2 regions of the Kitasatospora sp. NPDC088351 genome follow, and region 2 is predicted to be linked to the other one. Evidence: riboswitches for the same ligand, from Rfam matches in the RefSeq annotation. Region 2 holds a riboswitch; the other holds the start of a gene.
What was found. A riboswitch is a leader RNA that binds a small molecule or an ion and turns the genes downstream of it on or off. The one in region 2 is predicted to bind S-adenosylmethionine.

Region 1: it holds a riboswitch for S-adenosylmethionine, as region 2 does, so the genes downstream of both, AB0P06_RS12755 (aminotransferase class V-fold PLP-dependent enzyme) here and thrC (threonine synthase) in region 2, are expected to answer to the same signal.

The regions. Positions count from the first base shown of each region.
Region 1 covers NZ_JBFBIL010000013.1:197-9,766, reverse strand. The annotation lists gene AB0P06_RS12775 (NYN domain-containing protein) at 54-1,514, opposite strand; gene AB0P06_RS12770 (hypothetical protein) at 1,648-1,911, opposite strand; gene AB0P06_RS12765 (rhomboid family intramembrane serine protease) at 2,114-2,896, shown strand; gene AB0P06_RS12760 (Lrp/AsnC ligand binding domain-containing protein) at 2,938-3,219, shown strand; gene AB0P06_RS12755 (aminotransferase class V-fold PLP-dependent enzyme) at 3,228-4,592, opposite strand; SAM riboswitch class IV at 4,644-4,761, opposite strand; gene trpD (anthranilate phosphoribosyltransferase) at 4,880-5,956, opposite strand; gene AB0P06_RS12745 (hypothetical protein) at 6,085-6,510, opposite strand; gene AB0P06_RS12740 (heme-copper oxidase subunit III) at 6,904-7,524, shown strand; gene AB0P06_RS12735 (c-type cytochrome) at 7,712-8,521, shown strand; gene AB0P06_RS12730 (Rieske 2Fe-2S domain-containing protein) at 8,530-9,570, shown strand, end outside.
Region 2 covers NZ_JBFBIL010000056.1:17,481-27,050, reverse strand. The annotation lists gene AB0P06_RS29465 (extracellular solute-binding protein) at 38-1,309, shown strand; gene AB0P06_RS29460 (cupin domain-containing protein) at 1,370-1,714, opposite strand; gene AB0P06_RS29455 (DUF3263 domain-containing protein) at 1,827-2,054, shown strand; gene otsB (trehalose-phosphatase) at 2,145-2,975, shown strand; gene AB0P06_RS29445 (trehalose-6-phosphate synthase) at 2,959-4,428, opposite strand; gene AB0P06_RS29440 (glucosyl-3-phosphoglycerate synthase) at 4,469-5,509, opposite strand; SAM riboswitch class I at 5,674-5,806, shown strand; gene thrC (threonine synthase) at 5,824-7,110, shown strand; gene AB0P06_RS29430 (ubiquitin-like small modifier protein 1) at 7,139-7,417, shown strand; gene AB0P06_RS29425 (cold-shock protein) at 7,994-8,197, shown strand; gene groL (chaperonin GroEL) at 8,572-9,570, shown strand, end outside.

The sequences.
Region 1 (9,570 bases), on a different contig from region 2:
ACACACTGCCGCAAACCGGGCGCTGACCAGCGGTCACTCCGGTCCCTCCGGCATCAGGGCCGGGCCAGCCGGTTCAGCAGCAGGACGGAGGCGACGGGGCGCGCGCCCGCCTTGCGCACGCCCTCCGCGACCTCCCGGTCGGTGGAGACCACCACCACCGGCCGGCCCTGCGGCTCGGCCCGCACCAGACGGCGGATCAGCTCGTCCGCCGTCTCCCCGGTCCGGCTGAAGCGCACCCGCACCCCGCGCGGCGGCGCCATGATCACCGGCACGTCCAGGTCCTGCCCGTCGAACACACAGGTGACCTCCGCCTGGGTGCGCTGGGCCAGCATCGCCAGCCCACCCAGCAACCGGATCCGCTGCTGCTCCAGCGGCAGCGCCGGATAACCGGTCTTGGTCACGTTGTAGCCGTCCACCACCAGATGCACCTGCGGGATCGCCAGCAGCTGGTCCAGCAGCGCCGGATCGTCCTCCGCCAGCCCGCGCCGGGCCACGTCGTGCGGCGAGGCCGAGCCCGGCACCACCGCCTCCACCAGGTCCGCCGGGCGGATCTGGGAGACCGGCAGCGCCAGCTCCCGCTGCAGGCCCTGCGCCGACTGCAGCACGGTGTCCAGCAGCAGCCGCAGCCGCATGTCCTCGACGCTGCGCCCCTCGCGGGCCGAACGGCGGCCCTGCTCGGCGGCGGTCTCCAGTTCGGAGATCCGGTGCCGCAGCCGCCGGGCCTCACTCTCACCCGCGCTGCGCTCGGCGGCCGCCTGCGTCCTCAGCGCCTCCAGCTCGGCGGTGACCCGGCGGGTCTCCGCCTGCGCCCGGCGGGTGTCGCTCTCCAGCGACCGCACCTTCTTGCGCAGCGACTCGGCCTCCTTGCGGACGTCCTCCGACTCGGCCCGCTGCCGGTCCAGGTCCGCCCGGGCGGAGGCCCGTACCTCCGCCAGCTCCGCCTGCAGCTTCTCCGCCAGCCGGGCCGCCTCGGCGGCGGCGCCCTCGGCGCCGGCCCGCTCGGCCTGCTCCCCCGCCTCGGCGACCAGCCGGCTCCAGCCCGCCGACCGCACCAGATAGGCGGCGGCCGCCACGTCCATCGGGTCGGCGGCGCCGGGCACATGGCCCGCCTCCAGCGCCTTCACCAGGTCCGGCTGGCCCAGCCGCAGCCGCTCCGCTATCCGGAGCCGGAAGGCCGGCTCCGACTCCAGTGCGGCGGCCAGCGCGGTGGCCGCGTACTTGGCCCGCCGGGCCGGCGTGAACTTGGCGTACTGCCGCAGGCTCTGCGGCAGTTCGGCGGGCGGCAGCCCCCCGAGCGCGTCGGCGGCGAGGCCCACCACCCGGCGGCGCACACCCTCGGGCAGCGGCCGGTCGAGCGTCTCGACGGCCCGGTCTGCCGCCGGCTCGTCACCGCCCGACTCCTCGGCGGGGGCCCCGGTACCGGACGGGGCGGCCTCGGCCGCGTCCGGCGCCTGCCCGTCCACAGCGGGCTGCCGCCCCTGCGGCCCGGCGGGCTCCTTCGCTGCGTCCACCACGTCCTCGGCTCCGATCCTCGTCCAGCGGGGTACGGCCCGCGGCCGTCGCCCTCGTCGTCACGCTCCGTGCGTTCTGTCTGTATTGTCCCCGTGCGGTGAACGGCCGCGCACCGTCCACCCCACGGACCGGGCGTCAGCCCTGCTCAGCGGCGGCCTCTCCGGCCTCGGCCCCGGGACGGGCCACCAGTTCGACCTGGTCCACCGCGTTGCACCAGCGGCAGCGCACCGACTCGATGGTCTCGCTGAGCACCTCGGTCTCCTCCACCTTGGACTCGCCGGCCAGGTCGAAGTGCAGGTACTCGGTCACCCGGGCGGAGCGGGTCACGTCGAAGCGGGTCAGGTTGCCGCACAGGGTGCAGCGCCAGCGCGTCTCAGCGGTCAGGGCGGGGACGGTCATCGGGGGTCCTCTCGGGTGGTCCCTGGGTGGGCTCAGGCGCTCCCCCCGGAGCCCCGGCGTCGGCGGCGGGAGGCGGGAATGCCCGCCCCAAGCCTATTGCCTGAGGCAACCGTCCCGACCACCGGTCGCGGCGATCGGGACGGTAGCCCACCTGCCGTACAGCGCGGTGTCGCCCGCGCCGGGCGGAGGGATGCTTGGCCGCATGGCGATCACGGTCCTCGACCACACCGGCGCACGCGGCGGGCCCCCGGCCGCGCCCGCCCCGGCCGTCACCTACGCCCTGATCGCGCTCAACACGGTGGTCTTCCTGCTCGGCCCGGCCGCCGGGCTCAACCCGCTCTACGGCCGCGGCCAGGCCAGGGTCTGCGCGGAGCAGCGGTACGAGCAGCGCTGGGGCGCGGTACCGGCCGAGCTGCTGGCCGGCCGCCCGCTGACCGCCGGACAGCTGGCCGAGGCCCCCGACCCGGCGCCCGGCTGCCCGGCCGCCCCGACCCCGGGCAAGCACCCGGCCCTGTCCGTGCTCAGCGCGCTCTTCCTGCACGCCGGCTGGCTTCACCTGCTGGGCAACCTGCTCTTCCTCTACGTCTTCGGCCCCACCGTGGAGAAGCGGATGGGCCGGGCCCGCTTCGCCGTCTTCTATCTGGCGGCCGGCAGCCTGGCCACCTACGGCTTCGCACTGGCCCAGGCGCACTCGCCCGGCTCGACCACGGTGCTGATCGGCGCCTCGGGGGCGATCTCGGCGGCGCTGGGCTGCTATCTGCGGCTCCACCCGCGGGCCCGGGTGACCACGCTCGTCCCGCTGCTGCTCTTCCTGCCGCTGCGGTTCCCGGCCTGGCTGGTGCTCGGGCTCTGGTTCGCCCTGCAGTGGTGGTCGGTCCACTCGGCCGGCCCCGGCGTCGCCTACCTGGTCCATGTCATCGGGTTCTCGGCCGGCTTCCTGTACGCCTGCACACCGGCCGGCCGCCCCCCGCGACGGCCCGTCTGACGCCCGATACCCTGGCGGCACCCCACAAAGGAGCCCGAACAGTGATCACCGCCATCGTCCTGATCAAGACCAGCGTCGACCGCATCCCGGAGATCGCCGAGGCGATCGCGGCCATCGAAGGCGTCAGCGAGGTCTACTCGGTCACCGGCGGCTACGACCTGGTGGCGATGGTGCGGGTGCGGCGGCACGACGACCTGGCCGAGGTCATCCCCGGCCGGCTGAACAAGGTCCCGGGGGTGGCCCACACCGAGACCCAGATCGCCTTCCGCACCTACTCCCAGCACGACCTGGAAGCCGCCTTCGCCCTCGGCCTGGACGAATAGCGGGACGATCAGCCCGCGCGGCGCGTGTCCGCGACGCAGCGGCCGCCCTCGTTGCGGTAGTTCCAGGCCGCCCCGTCCGTGACCAGCTCGCGGACGGCGGTCAGAAAGCGGTCGATGTGCTCGTCCGGGGTGCCGGCGCCGAAGCTGACCCGGATCGCGTTGAGGCTTCGCTCGCCCGGCAGCGACGGCTCGGGCGCACCGCACTCGGACGGCGCGACGTCCTCGTCGCCGAGCAGGGTGCGGACCAGCGGGTGCGCGCAGAACAGGCCGTCCCGCACGCCGATGCCGTACTCGGCGGAGAGCGCGGCCGAGAAGTGCGAGCTGTTCCAGCCCTGGACCACGAAGGAGAGCACGCCCACCCGGGCCGAGTCGGCGCCGAACAGGTTCAGCACCTTCACCTGCGGGACGTCCGCCAGGCCCGCCTTCAGCCGGGCGATCAGCTGCTGCTCCCGGGCCTCCAGCGCGTCGAAACCGGCCTCGGTCAGCGCCCGGCAGGCCGAGGCGATGGAGTAGACACCGATCACGTTCGGCGAACCGGCCTCGTGGCGGGCCGGGCCGGTGTGCCACTGGACGGCCACCGAGCCGTCGGCCTCCCGGGCCACGGTCCGGGTGGCACCGCCGCCGGCCAGGTACGGCTCTGCCGCGTCCAGCCAGTCGGCTCGGCCGGCCAGCACCCCGGCGCCGAACGGCGCGTACAGCTTGTGGCCGGAGAAGGCGATCCAGTCCACGCCCAGCTCGCGCACCGAGACCCGGTGGTGCGGGGCGAGCTGGGCGGCGTCCAGCACCACCCGGGCGCCGTGCCGGTGGGCGGTCGCGGTGAGCTCGGCGACCGGCCACAGCTCACCGGTGACGTTGGAGGCGCCGGTGACACAGAGCAGCTTGGGGCCCTCGGGCGCCTCGGCCAGCGCGGCGTCCAGGGCGGCGACCGCCTCGGCGTGCGAGCGCGGGGCGCGCAGGTAGCTGACCGCCAGGCCGGCGTGGCGCCAGGGCAGCAGCGAGGCGTGGTGCTCGGTCTCGAAGGCGAACACCCGGGTGCCGGCCGGGACGGCCCCGGCGAGCAGGTTGAGCGAGTCGGTGGTGGCCCGGGTGAAGACCACCTGGTCACCCTCGCGCAGGTCGAGGAACTCGCCGACGGTGCGGCGGCTCTGCTCGAACAGGTCGGTGGAGAGCTGGGAGAGGTAGCCGGCGCCGCGGTGCACGCTGCCGTAGTAGGGGGCGTAGGCGGCGACGTCGTCCCAGACCCGCTGGAGCGCCGGGGAGCTGGCCGCGTAGTCGAGCGCCGCGTAGGTGACCTTCTCGCCACTGACCAGCGGGACCTGAACGTCCTGACCGAGGACGGCGAGCGGGGCGCAGATTTCGGTGGAGAGGGACATGGGAATGCACTCCTTCTGGGTCCAGGACCCCGGGAGTGCGTGTCGTCCGGGTGTCCGCGCTTGCCACCCGGACGGTTTGCCGCGTGACCCGGTCCTCACCCAGGGCACCCCGCCACGGACGGAGGGTTGCCGGACAGCCAGCTGGGGCTTTGCGCTGTCACTCATGACCTGGCGAAGACTCTAGGTCGCGCCCGCCGGGCGGTCAAACACGGTTTCACCATCCGGACACCCCGCGAAGACGCCGAAGGGCCGGTGGCGACCCGCCGCCACCGGCCCCAACTGCCTTCTCACGCCCGGGCGGTGGCCTCCGACCAGCGCTTCAGGACGTCCTGCGCCGCGCCCGAGTCGATGGCCTCGGCGGCCCGCTCGATCCCGGCCGCCAGCTGCTCGGCGAGCGGGGCACCGGTCAGCTCCAGCGCCACCAGCGCGGCCGCCGTGTTGAGCAGGACGGCGTCCCGCACCGGCCCGTGCTCCCCCGCCAGCAGCCGACGGGCGACCTCCGCGTTGTACGCCGCGTCCGCCCCGCGCAGCGCCTCGATGCCGACCAGTTCGATGCCGACCTGGCGCGGGTCGAAGGACTCCTCGGTGACGACACCGTCGCGCACGATCCAGACCTGCGAGGTGGTGGAGATGGTCAGCTCGTCCAGACCGTCGTCGCCCCGGAAGACCAGGGCGTTCGAGCCGCGCTGTGCCAGCACCCCGGCGATCAGCCCGGCCAGCCGGGTGTCGAAGCAGCCGATCGCGTGCGAGGTCACCCTGGCCGGGTTGGTCAGCGGGCCGAGGATGTTGAACGCCGTCGGCACCCCGAGGTCGCGCCGCGCCGGGGCGGCGTGCCGCATCGCCGGGTGGAACTTGGCGGCGAAACAGAAGGTGAGCCCGACCTCCTCCGCCACCTCGGCGACCCGGCGCGCGGAGAGGTCGAGGCCGATGCCGAGCTTCTCCAGCACGTCGGAGGAGCCGCTGGCCGAGGAGGAGGCCCGGTTGCCGTGCTTCACCACCTTGGCGCCGGCCGCGGCCGCGACGATCGCCGACATGGTGGAGATGTTGACGGTCTTGGCGCGGTCGCCGCCGGTGCCGACGATGTCGACGGCCGGGCCGGGGATGTCCAGCGGCTCGGCGTGCGCGTACATCGAGTCCACCAGGCCGGAGATCTCGTCGACCGTCTCGCCCTTGGCCCGCAGCGCCACCATGAAGCCGGCCACCTGGACCGGGGAGGCCTCGCCGCTCATGATCCGGTCCATCGCCCAGGCGGTGGCCGACCGGCTCAGGTGCTCGCCCCTCAGCAGCGCCGACAGGATGTCCGGCCAGGTGCGGACCACCTGCGCGGGGTCGTTGCCGCCGTTCGCAGGGTGCACGTTCACCATGGCTGACTCCAGCTCTTGTCGGTTCCCCGGGGTCGGGGACATCCGTAGGAATGGAATCAGCCTATCGAGCGGCGAGGTCCCCCGGTCCGCCCCGGCACCCGCCTTCTCTAGGAGTGAGACGGCACCGCTCAGCGGGCGACCGGCGCCCGCTTCTCCAGCCGGGCGCGGAGCAGGGTGGCGGCGGACTCGGCCAGCGCCACCGGGTCCACCGGGCGGGAGATCGCCGCGTCCGCCCGGCTCCAGGCGGCGAGCCAGGAGTCCTGCGGCCGTCCGATCAGCACCAGCACCGGCGGGCAGCCGTAGATCTCGTCCTTCAGCTGCCGCCCGAGGCCGAGGCCGCCGGCCGGCACCGCCTCGCCGTCCAGGACGCAGAGGTCCACCCCGCCCTTCTCCAGCGCCTTGAGCACGGCAGGGGTCGTCGCGCACTCCAGGTAGGACAGCTCCGGCAGATCCTCGGCGGGCCGACGGCCGAGCGCCGTCAGCACCTGCTCGCGGGTGTTGCGGTCGTGGCTGTAGACGAGAACGGTGAGCGTCTCGTCGGTCTTGTACGCCATGGGCCCTGCTCCCTCAAGTGTGATCCGGACCACGTTCGCCTGATCCGGATGCTACTCCCGATCACCTGCCGCCGGTCCCTCCCGCGCGATCCCTTCTCAAGCCGCCGCGCCCACGACTCACCCAGTCGGAGGACGGCCCGTCACCCCAGACCTCGCAGTCACCCGTACGGTCGACACGGCGGCCCCTCCTTTACTCCCCACCCACCCCCGAACCATGCAGCGACACGCAGGGCAACAGGGTCGAAGGGGCCTTCGAAGAACCGTCAGAAAAGGGACACGCCGCTGCTCAGCCGCCATCCGGACGCCCCGTCGGCCCCCGGGGGGGCATACCGCACGCACCGGACACTCCGAGGGACACCCCCCGGCGTGAAGACGGAATAAGGGACCGACATAATGTCCGTCGTGGCGACAGCAACAGCAGTAGAAACCGGGCACGCGCACGGATCGGTCAACCGGCCGAACATGGTCAGCGTCGGAACGATCGTCTGGCTCAGTTCCGAGTTGATGTTCTTCGCGGCCCTCTTCGCGATGTACTTCACGCTCCGCTCCGTCAAGGGAGCCGAGTTCTGGAGCGAGAAGGCGCACGCCCTCAACGTGCCCTTCTCCTCGGTCAACACCACGATCCTGGTGCTCTCCTCGCTGACCTGCCAGCTCGGCGTGTTCGCCGCCGAGCGCGGGGACGTGAAGAAGCTCCGCTCGTGGTTCGTCATCACCTTCGTGATGGGCGCGATCTTCATCGGCGGCCAGATCTTCGAGTACACCGAGCTGGTCAAGAAGGACGGCCTCTCGCTGTCCTCGGACCCGTACGGCACGGTGTTCTACCTGACCACCGGCTTCCACGGTCTGCACGTGACGGGTGGTCTGATCGCCTTCCTGCTGGTCCTGGGACGGACGTACGCAGCCAAGCGCTTCACGCACGAGCAGGCCACCGCAGCCATCGTGGTGTCGTACTACTGGCACTTCGTCGATGTCGTGTGGATCGGCCTGTTCGCGACCATCTACCTGATCAAGTAACCAGCTGATCAGGTCACTGGCCACCGGCTCCGGTCCCCGCCCTCACCGGCGACGGGCCTCTTTGCCGGTGCCGACGCTCCCACCGACCGACCGCGCGCGCAGCCCTAGAACAGGCAGCCTCGTGCCGGCCAGACCGGCCGCCGGGTGCACCCACCAGTCGACCAGATCCTGACACCGGGGTTATTCCGTGAAAAAGCTCTCCGCACGACGGCGCCACCCATTGGCGGCGCTGGTCGTCCTACTTCTCGCCCTGGCGGCAACCGGGGGGCTGTACGCCGCGTTCGCGCCCGCCGACAAGGCGCAGGCCGACGTCGCCGCGCAGTCGCTCGCGATCGATGAGGGCAAGAAGCTCTTCGCCGTGGGCTGCTCCTCCTGCCACGGCCTGAACGGTCAGGGCAGCAGCGACGGTCCCAGCCTGGTCGGCGTCGGCTCCGCCGCGGTCGACTTCCAGGTCGGCACCGGCCGCATGCCGGCCCAGCAGCCCGGCGCCCAGGTGCCGCGCAAGAAGAACATCTACTCGCAGTCGGAGATCGACCAGCTGGCCGCCTTCGTGGCCTCGCTCGGCCCCGGCCCGGTGCGGCCGGACCCGGAGCAGTACACCTCGACCAACCCGGACGACGTGTCCAAGGGTGGCGAGCTGTTCCGCACCAACTGCGCCCAGTGCCACAACTTCGCCGGTCAGGGCGGTGCCCTGACCCAGGGCAAGTACGCCCCGTCGCTGGAGGGCGTGGACGCCAAGCACATCTACGAGGCCATGCAGACCGGCCCGCAGAACATGCCGTCGTTCCCGGACACCACCATGCCCGAGGAGCAGAAGAAGCAGATCGTGGCCTTCGTTCGCCACGCCACCAACGATGAGCCCAACCCCGGCGGTCTCACGCTCGGCAGCCTCGGTCCGGTGACCGAGGGCCTGTTCGGCTGGATCTTCGGTCTCGGCGCGCTCATCGCGGTCGCGATCTGGGTCGCCGCCCACACCACCAAGGCCAAGAAGTCATGAGCCACGACATGTCAGAAGAGAAGCTGCCGGAGCCGCACGGCTCCGCCGGGCACCACGAGGTGGCCGCCCACGGCGACCCGTTCGCCGACCCGGGCCTGCCGGCCCACGAACCCCGCCGGACCGACATCGACGAGCGGGCCGCCAAGCGGGCCGAGCGCCAGGTCTCGCTGATGTTCGTGGTCTCGATGCTCGCCACCGTGGGCTTCATCGCCTCCTACGTGGCCATCGACCCGGACAAGATCGTCTACGTCTTCCCGCTGGGTCACATCAGCGCGCTGAACTTCGCGCTGGGCCTGACCCTGGGTGTGGCGCTGTTCTGCATCGGCGCGGGCGCGGTCCACTGGGCCCGCACCCTGATGTCCGACCACGAGGTGCCGGCCGAGCGTCACCCGATCGAGGCTGACGACGAGGTCCGCGCGGACGTCATCGACCAGTTCAAGACCGGTGCCGCCGAGTCCGGCTTCGGCCGCCGCAAGATGATCCGCAACACCCTCATCGGTTCGATGGCGCTGGTCCCGCTCTCCGGCGTGGTCCTGCTCCGCGACCTGGGCCCGCTGCCCGAGGACAAGCTGGCGCACACCGGCTGGCGCGAGGCCACCGAGGCCAAGCCGCTGCAGCTCATCAACATGAACACCAACACGCCGATGAAGGCCGAGGACATCATCGTCGGCTCGCTGACCTTCGCCATGCCGGAGGGTCTGCACGTCCACGACGAGGACTTCCAGCAGCAGATCGCCAAGGACGCCCTGATGCTGGTGCGCATCGCGCCGGAGGACATCAAGGACGACCGCTCCCGGGAGCAGGGCTTCGAGGGCATCCTCGCCTACTCGAAGATCTGCACCCACGTCGGCTGCCCGATCAGCCTCTACGAGCAGCAGACCCACCACGCGCTCTGCCCCTGCCACCAGTCGACCTTCGACCTGGCGGACGGCGCACGCGTCATCTTCGGCCCGGCCGGCCACCCGCTGCCGCAGCTGAAGATCACCACTGACGAGAAGGGCTTCCTGGTCGCCACCGGCGACTTCGACGAGCCCGTCGGCCCGAGCTAC
Region 2 (9,570 bases):
CGTCCATCGGACTCCCCCCTCGAAGGCGGTACCCGCGTTGAACAGGCGCGCCCAGGTCCCCACCCGTCTGCTCGGCACCGCGCTGGCCGGAGCGCTGCTGCTCACCGGCTGCGGTGGGCAGGGCGACAGCACGGTCACCCTCAAGCTGGTCGCGGCCGACTACGGCGAGAGCGCGGAGACCAGCTCCAAGCCGTACTGGGACGACATCGCCCACCGCTTCGAGGCCGCCAACCCCGGGATCAAGGTCGATGTCGAGGTGGTCGGCTGGACCGACATCGGCAAGCGGGTCGACGACCTGATCGCCGCCGGCACGTCGCCCGACCTGCTGCAGACCGGCGGGTTCGCCGACCAGGCCGCCGCGGACCGGCTCTACCCGGCCACGGACGTGCTGTCCCTGGAGACCCAGGCCAACATGATGGATTCCTTCACGCACGCCGGGCAGATGCTCGGCACGCAGTACGGCATCCCGTTCGTCTCCTCCTCGCGGGTGCTGTTCTACAACAAGGCGGTCTTCCAGAAGGCCGGGATCAGCCAGCCGCCGGCCACCTGGAGCGAGCTCAAGCAGGACGCCGAGAAGATCAAGGCCAAGGTGCCGGGGGTCACCCCGTACGGCCTGCCGCTCGGCCCGGAGGAGGCCCCGGCCGAGTCGATGCTGTGGACGCTCAGCGGGGGCGGCAGCCTCTCCGACGACGTCGGCAACTACACCATCGACAGCCAGCAGAACCAGGCGACCTTCAGCTGGCTGCGCACCAACCTGGTCGACACCAGGCTCACCTACGCCGAGCCGGGCAAGATGAACCGCACGCCGGTGTTCACGGACTTCGCGGCGGGCAAGGTCGGCATGCTGAACGGGCACCCCACCCTGCTGCGGATGGCCGCCGCCGGGAAGATCGACTTCGGTACGGCGCCGATACCGAAGCGGGACGGGGTGGCCAAGACCGGCAGCCTCGGGGTCGCCGACTGGATGATGGCGTTCAAGGCCAACGGGCACAAGAACGAGATCAAGAAGTTCCTCTCCTTCGTGTACACCAAGGAGAACCAGCTGAAGTTCGACGAGACCTACAACCTGCTGCCGGTGACCCAGGACGCCTTCACCCAGATGACGACGGACGGCAAGCACGACGACCTGAAGCAGTTCGCGACGGGTCTGACGAACGCCAGCTTCTACCCGTTCGGGGATCCGGCGTGGACCGACGTCAGCAACCGGATCAAGGCGGGGATCGGGGAGGCCGTCACCGGCGACGCCAAGAAGGTGCTCGAGGGGCTGCAGGGGGCCGCGCTGAAGGAGGCCGCGCGGGTCCGGAAGTAGCCGGACCGGCGCGCGGGCCCCTCGGCGGCCACGGGCGTGGCGGGTGGTCGGAGCGCTCCGTCAGAGCGTGATGGCGTAGGCCTTGCGGAGGGTCTCGTGGACCGTCCAGGTGGTGCGGTCGCCGGCCCGGAGCACGGCGCAGTCGCCCGGGCCGACCTCCAGGGTCGGGCCGCCGTCGATCTCGATGGTGGCCCGGCCGCCGAGCACCACGAACAGCTCGTCGGCCTCGACGTCGGTGACCACCCCGGGGGTGATCTGCCAGATGCCGCGGAGCTGGCGGCCGTCGGGGGACTCCGAGAGGACCTTGCCGGAGACCTCGGGGGTGCCGGAGACGATCTGGGCCGGGTCCAGCGGGTCGGGTTCGAGCTCGGCGGTGGGGATGTGCAGGGCGAAGCTGGTGGTCATGCCAGCGACGGTAGCGGCGCGGGCGGGGAGCGCGGGGGCGCAGAGTGTGTCGGACCGGCGGGGGAGAATGACAGGTCGTAGCGGACCGGGGCGTCGGAGGCGGTGACGGGGCATGGGTGAGCTGACCGGGCGGGACCGGGCGGTGCTGGAGCTGGAGGGACGGCAGTGGCGCACGGCCGGGGCCAAGGAACGGGCGATCCGGGAGGAGCTGGGGCTCTCCAGCACGCGGTACTACCAGCTGTTGAACGGGCTGCTGGATCGGCCGGAGGCCCTGGCCCACGCGCCGGTGCTGGTGAACCGGTTGCGGCGGGTACGGGCGGCCCGGCGGGCGGCCCGGTAGCGGGTCGGCAGTGGGTCGGTAGCGGCCGGTGGCGGTCGGTAGCCGACCGCCGGCCGGGTGACGGCGCGGCCGCGTGGGTAGGGTCCGGGCATGGTCTTCAAGGAGATTCCGCAGCCGGACACGGACGCCGGGCGCACGGGGCTGGAGGCGGTGCTCGCCTCGCCCGGGGACGCGGTGGTCGCCCTCGACTTCGACGGGACGCTGGCACCGATCGTGGCCGATCCGAGCCTGGCGCGCGCGCATCCGGGCGTGGCGGGGGCGCTGCGGGGGCTGGCCCCGCACGTCGGCTCGATCGTGGTGGTGACGGGCCGGCCGGCCGCGCTGGCGGTCGAGTACGGCGGGTTGGCGGCGGTCGACGGGCTGGTGGTGCTGGGGCACTACGGCGCCGAGCGCTGGGAGGCCGGAGAGGTCACGGCGCCGCCGGTGCACCCGGGGGTGGCGGGGGTGCGGACGGCGCTGCCGGACGTGCTGGCGGGGGCCGGGGCGCCGGCCGGGACCTGGGTGGAGGACAAGGGCCGCTCGCTGGCGGTGCACACCCGGCGCACCGGGGCACCGGAGGAGGCGTTCGAACTGCTGCGGGCACCGGTGGCGGCCCTGGCCGCCGAGTACGGGCTGGTGGTGGAGCCGGGCCGGCTGGTGCTGGAGCTGCGGCCACCGGGGGTGGACAAGGGCGCCGCGCTGACCGGGTTCCTGCGGGAGCGGGCCGCCCGGTCGGTGCTGTACGCCGGGGACGATCTGGGCGATGTGGCGGCCTACGCGGCGGTGGAGAAGCTGCGCGGGGAGGGGCTGGCCGGGCTGCTGGTGTGCAGCGGGACGACCGTCCGCGAGCTCGCCGACCGGGCCGACCTGGTGGTCCCGGGCCCGGCCGGCGTGGTGGAGCTGCTGGCGGCGCTGGGGGAGGAACTCAGCCGAGCGCGTTGAGCTGGTCGAGGAACCACTGCTGGGGCGGCAGGGCGGTCGCGGCGGCGGCGAGGCGCTTGGTGCGGTCGGCGCGTTCGTCGGCGGGCATGGTGAGCCCGGCGTGCAGGGCGTCGGCGGTGGCGATGATGTCGTACGGGTTGACGGTGATCGCGTCGTCGGCGAGTTCGGCGTACGCGCCGGCCTCGCGGGAGAGGACCAGGGCGCAGCCGTGGTCGGAGACCACCGGGACCTCCTTGGCGACCAGGTTCATGCCGTCCCGGATCGGGTTGACGAGGGCCACGTCGGCCAGCCGGTAGGCGGCCAGGGAGCGCGGGAAGTCGTCGTCGACGTGCAGGATCAGCGGCTGCCAGGTGGGGGTGGCGAACTCGTCGTTGATCTCCTGGGCCAGCCGCCGGACCTCGGCGGTGTAGGCCCGGTACTCGGCGAGGTCGGTGCGCGAGGGGTAGGCGAAGGCGACGTGCACGACCCGGTCGTGCCACTCGGGGCGGGTGCGCAGCAGGTGCCGGTAGGCGAGCAGGCCGCGGACGATGTTCTTGCTCAGTTCGGTGCGGTCCACCCGGACGACGGTGCGCCGGCCGCCGACGGCCTCACGGAGGGCGGCGAGGCGCTCGTCGACGTCCGGGCGGTGGGCGCGGTCGCGCAGGAAGTCGGCGTCGGCGCCGAGGCCGTGGACGCCGAGGAACGTGGTGCGGCCGTCGTGGGTGACCGTGAGGGCGGTCCGGTCGACGGTGGCGCCGAGCAGCGCCTCGCAGCAGTCGGCGAAGGCCAGGGCCCAGCGGCGGGTGAGGAAGCCGGCCCGGTCGGCGCCGAGGATCCCGGTGAGGACGGCGGCCGCGACATCGTCGGGAAGCAGCCGGAAGTACTCGGGCGGGGCCCACGGGGTGTGCGAGAAGTGGCCGATCCGCAGGTCGGGTCGGGCCGCGCGGAGCAGGGCGGGGACGAGGGACAGGTGGTAGTCCTGCACCAGGACCGCGGCGCCGGGGGCCGCCTCGGCGGCGAGGGCGTCGGCGAAGGCGGCGTTGTAGGCCAGGTAGGCCTGCCACTCGGTGCGGAAGCCGGCGTCGAAGGCGGGGGCGGTGGGGGTGGCGTACAGCAGGTGGTGGACGAACCAGAGGGTGGAGTTGGCGACCCCGTTGTAGGCCCGGGCGAAGGTCTCCGGATCTATGTCCAGCATCCGGACGGCCTGTCCGCCGACGTCGTGGCCGGCCAGGTCGAGGCGGCCGTGCGGGGCCTCCGCGGCGGCCCGGCGGTCGGCGTCGCCGAGGGCGGCGCAGACCCAGACGGCGCTGGGGTCGGCGATGGCGGAGAGCCCGGAGACCAGGCCGCCGCCGCCCCGGCGGAGGGTCAGCGTGTCGTCGTCCGCGGTGCTGAACGACACCGGTCCCCGGTTGGAGGCCACCAGTACGGGGGCGGTGCCGGTCGGACTCGAACGTTCGGTCGTGAGATCGCCCATGGTTGGTACGTTGCCGGGGGCCAGGGTCGGCAAACCCCGGTCAGTGCGGCAGGTGGCGGCTCACGTACTCGGGGACGGTGTGCATCGGGGGCCGTTCCAGGCCGGTGACCGGGTGGGTGTGGGCGGTGAAGGCACGGGTTTCCGGGTCGCGGGTGAACTGGGTGAGCAGCGGGTGCACCAGGTCGGCGGAGGCCTTGAGGCGGTGGGTGCGGTCGAGGCGTTCCAGGGCCGTGCGGTAGATGGTGGCGGCCATCCGGCCGAGCGCCTGGCCGTCCTGGTGGCGGTGGTGGCGCACGCCCACGTCCACCTGGGCCAGGGCGTCCAGACCGGCGGTCTCCAGGGCGTCGACCAGCAGGCCGAGCTCGACGCCGTAGCCGGTCGGGAACGGCAGCCGTTCGAGGAGCGAGCGGCGGGCCGCGTACTCGCCGCCGAGGGGCTGGACGAAGCCGGCCAGCTCCGGCCAGTGCAGGTTGAGCAGCGGGCGGGCGACCAGCTCGGTGACCCGGCCGCCGCCGGAGGGGACGACCGCGCCGCCCGCGTCGGACGGGCCGCTCGACGGCACTTCGAGCGGCCGGTCGTACATGGCCTTGACCAGCTGGATGTCGGGTTCGGTGAGCAGCGGGCCGATGATGCCGGAGACGAAGGCCGGGTCGAACTCGCGCAGGTCGGCGTCGACGAAGCAGACGATCTCGCCGCTGGTGACCAGCAGGGAGCGCCAGAGCACCTCGCCCTTGCCGGGGGCGGCGGGCAGCCGGGGCAGGATGTCGTCACGGTGCACCACCCGGGCGCCGGCCCCGGCGGCGACCGCGGCGGTGGCGTCGGTGGAGCCGGAGTCGACCACGACGAGTTCGTCGACCAGCGGGAGGCGCTCCATCAGCTCGCGGCGGACGGTGCGGACGATGTCGCCGACGGTGGCCTCCTCGTCCAGCGCGGGCAGGACCACGCTGACGGTGCCCGCCCGGCCCGCCGCCCGTTTGGCGTCCAGCAGCGTGCCGACCGGGCGGTCGGCCGCGCTCCAGGAGCGGCGGCGCAGCCAGGACGCCGCCTGCGGAAGGAGCGCGGGGGTCGGTTCGGCGGGCACGGGTCTCTCCTCGGCGGGTTCGGGTGGGACGGGTTCGGACGGGACGGGGCATCTCGCGTGGCGGACGGTCCCGTTCGGGGTTGACGCCTTCGGATACAGTCTTCGTACAGCGATCGGACCTTCGCACGCCGGGGTCACCGCTGAGCAGGACCACAACTTCACAGAGCTCATCCAGAGGGACTGAGGGAACGGCCCGTTGACGTCCCGGCAACCTTCTCGCGCGGCTGTCGTACAGGCCCGGCGGGACAGGTGCCAATTCCGGCCTGTGGCGCGACCGCGTCACGGGGAAGATGAGGAGAGAGGCCTCCGCCATCATGGCTATCGACACCGCCGCACCCGCATCCCTCACCGTTGACCTCGGCCCCGCCGCCGCGCTGTCCTGTCGGGAGTGCGGCACCCGCTTTCCGCTCGGTCCGAGCTTCGCCTGCCTGGAGTGCTTCGGGCCGCTGGAGATCGCGTACGACTTCGGCGGCGAGGCCGCCGAGGACCTGCGCAAGCGGATCGAGGCCGGCCCGGCGTCGATCTGGCGCTACGCCCCGCTGCTGCCCGTTCCGGCCGATGTCGCCGGGAAGCCCAACCTGAACCCGGGCTGGACCCCGCTGGTGAAGGCCGACAACCTGGGCCGTGAGCTGGGCTTCACCGCTCAGCTGCACATCAAGGACGACTCGGGCAACCCCACCCACTCGTTCAAGGACCGCGTGGTGGCCTGCGCCATCGAGGCGGCCCGCGCGTTCGGCTTCACCACGCTGTCCTGCTCGTCCACCGGCAACCTGGCCGGCGCGGTCGGTGCGGCGGCGGCCCGGGCCGGATTCAAGTCCTGCGTGTTCATCCCGCACGACCTGGAGCAGGGCAAGGTCGTGATGGCCGGGGTCTACGGCGGCGAGCTGGTCGGCATCGAGGGCAACTACGACGACGTCAACCGCTTCTGTTCGGAGCTGATCGGCGACCCGGCCGGCGAGGGCTGGGGCTTCGTGAACGTCAACCTCCGCCCGTACTACGGCGAGGGCTCCAAGACGCTGGCGTACGAGATCTGCGAGCAGCTCGGCTGGCGGCTGCCGGAGCAGATCGTCATCCCGATCGCCTCGGGCTCCCAGCTCACCAAGATCGACAAGGGGCTGCAGGAGCTGATCAGGCTCGGTCTGGTCGAGGACCGGCCGTACCGGATCTTCGGGGCGCAGGCGGCCGGCTGCTCGCCGGTGTCGGCCGCGTTCAAGGCCGGCCGGGACGTGATCCGCCCGGTCAAGCCGGACACCATCGCCAAGTCGCTGGCGATCGGCAACCCGGCCGACGGCCCGTACGTGCTGGACATCGCCCGCCGCACCGGCGGCGTGGTCGAGGACGTCACCGACGCCGAGGTGGTGGCCGCGATCAAGCTGCTGGCCCGCACCGAGGGCATCTTCGCCGAGACCGCGGGCGGGGTGACCGTCGGCGTGCTGAAGAAGCTCGTCGAGACCGGGCAGCTGGACCCGGCCAAGGAGACCGTCGCGATCAACACCGGCGACGGCCTGAAGACCTTGGACGCCGTCTCCGACTCCGGCATGACCACCGTCATCCGCCCGACGCTGGAGTCCTTCCGCGACGCCGGCCTCGCCTCCGCCTGACCACCACCCCGCTAGGAGAGCCCCCGCCATGAGCGCCAACGTCCGCATTCCCACCATCCTGCGCACCTACACCGGCGGCTCCGCCGAGGTCGCCGCCGAGGGTGCCACCCTGGGCGATGTCATCGCCGACCTCGACAAGAACCACCCGGGCATCGCCGCCCGCGTCCTGGACGACGCCGGCAAGCTGCGCCGCTTCGTGAACGTCTACGTCAACGACGACGACGTGCGGTTCGCGGAGGGGCTGGCGACCGAGATCAAGGACGGCGCGAGCGTGTCGATCATCCCGGCGGTGGCCGGCGGCTGCTGAGCCCGTCCGCCGCTCTTCCCGGCCGGCCGTTCCCGCGTACGGAATTCCGAATTCCGTACGCGGGGGCGGCCGGCCGCATTTCGGCGGGAATATTTCCGGGTCCAGTCGGAGTAGAGTGTCGCTCGGCTGGGAACAGGGCTCCCCTTCCCCTTTCACCGGCGCCCGAATCCGGCTGAACCCGTATCGCCGGTGACCGTCCGGCCGCTGAGACCGGCGCCGCGCGCACGGCCGTGAAACATGTCAGGCAGATGTCAGAATTCTCAAGGGGATTTGAGTAATTCGTCCGCTATGTCCGGCGTGAAATGCCGATTTCCTCCTGATTTCACCTGAGGTGTCCCCTGGCGGGCCCGGGGAATTCCCTGCGGCTGACCCTGTTGCAGAGGGCGTCGATCCGGATACATTCAGCCGCGATCGACGCGATCGCCCGCCCATCGGATGCCGTCCGGTGGCTCGGCGGGGGACCGCGGCGTGCACGGCTGCGTCCAGGGGGGGTTCCCCGGGCCGGCCTCGAAACCAGACCCGGGCCCGCGACCTGCGGGCGCGTGAAGGGCCAGCACAGCACTAGGGGAGTTCGGAATGGCTCAGGGCACCGTCAAGTGGTTCAACGCGGAGAAGGGCTACGGCTTCATCGCGGTCGACGGTGGTGCGGACGTCTTCGTCCACTACAGCGCGATCCAGATGGACGGCTACCGCACCCTTGAGGAGGGCCAGCGGGTCGAGTTCGAGATCTCTCAGGGGCAGAAGGGCCCGCAGGCGGACATGGTCCGCGCCGCGGTCTGACCTTTCCGACCCCCAGGAGTTCGGCTCGGCCCATCGGCTGGTGCGCCTCTTGCTTCGCGACGGGCCCGTACGACACACGTCGTACGGGCCCGTCGGCACGTGCGGCGGCGGGCGCCGCCGCACGTGGCGCCCGGGGCCCGTCGCGCGTCCGCCCGCGGGTGGCCGGTGCGGCTCGCGGGTTGCCGATTGGGCTTGCACTCGCCCTGCCAGAGTGCTAATCATTGGCGTTAGCACTCACAGCGTGAGAGTGACAGCGGACCGGGTCGGTGAGGCCCCCGGGAGCGGTAGGGGAAAGGACCCCCGCACACCAGGGCCGTCCGTCGCGGGCACCCCTTGGTCCGAGCAGTCGACCGTGTCCCGGAGGACCACTTCAGATGGCCAAGATCATCGCCTTTGATGAGGAAGCTCGCCGCGGCCTTGAGCGTGGCATGAACCAGCTCGCCGACGCAGTGAAGGTCACGCTCGGCCCCAAGGGTCGCAACGTCGTTCTGGAGAAGAAGTGGGGCGCCCCCACGATCACCAACGACGGTGTCTCCATCGCCAAGGAGATCGAGCTCGAGGACCCGTACGAGAAGATCGGCGCGGAGCTCGTCAAGGAGGTCGCCAAGAAGACCGACGACGTCGCGGGTGACGGCACCACCACCGCCACCGTGCTGGCCCAGGCGCTCGTCCGCGAGGGTCTGCGCAACGTCGCCGCCGGCGCCAACCCGATGGCCCTGAAGCGCGGCATCGAGAAGGCCGTCGCCGCCGTCTCGGACCAGCTGCTGGCCCAGGCCAAGGACGTGGAGACCAAGGAGCAGATCGCCTCCACCGCCTCCATCTCGGCCGCCGACACCCAGATCGGCGAGCTCATCGCCGAGGCCATGGACAAGGTCGGCAAGGAAGGCGTCATCACCGTCGAGGAGAGCAACACCTTCGGTCTGGAGCTTGAGCTCACCGAGGGCATGCGCTTCGACAAGGGCTACATCTCCGCCTACTTCGCCACCGACCTGGAGCGTATGGAGGCGAGCTTCGAGGACCCGTACATCCTCATCGCCAACTCCAAGATCGGCTCGGTCAAGGACCTGCTCCCGCTGCTGGAGAAGGTCATGCAGAGCGGCAAGCCGCTGGTCATCATCGCCGAGGACGTCGAGGGCGAGGCCCTGTCGACCCTGGTCGTGAACAAGATCCGCGGCACCTTCAAGTCCGTCGCCGTCAAGGCCCCGGGCTTCGGCGACCGCCGCAAGGCCATGCTCGGCGACATCGCCATCCTCACCGGTGGCACCGTGATCTCCGAGGAGGTCGGCCTCAAGCTCGAGAACGCCGGCATCGACCTGCTGGGCACCGCCCGCAAGGTGGTCATCACCAAGGACGAGACCACCATCGTCGACGGT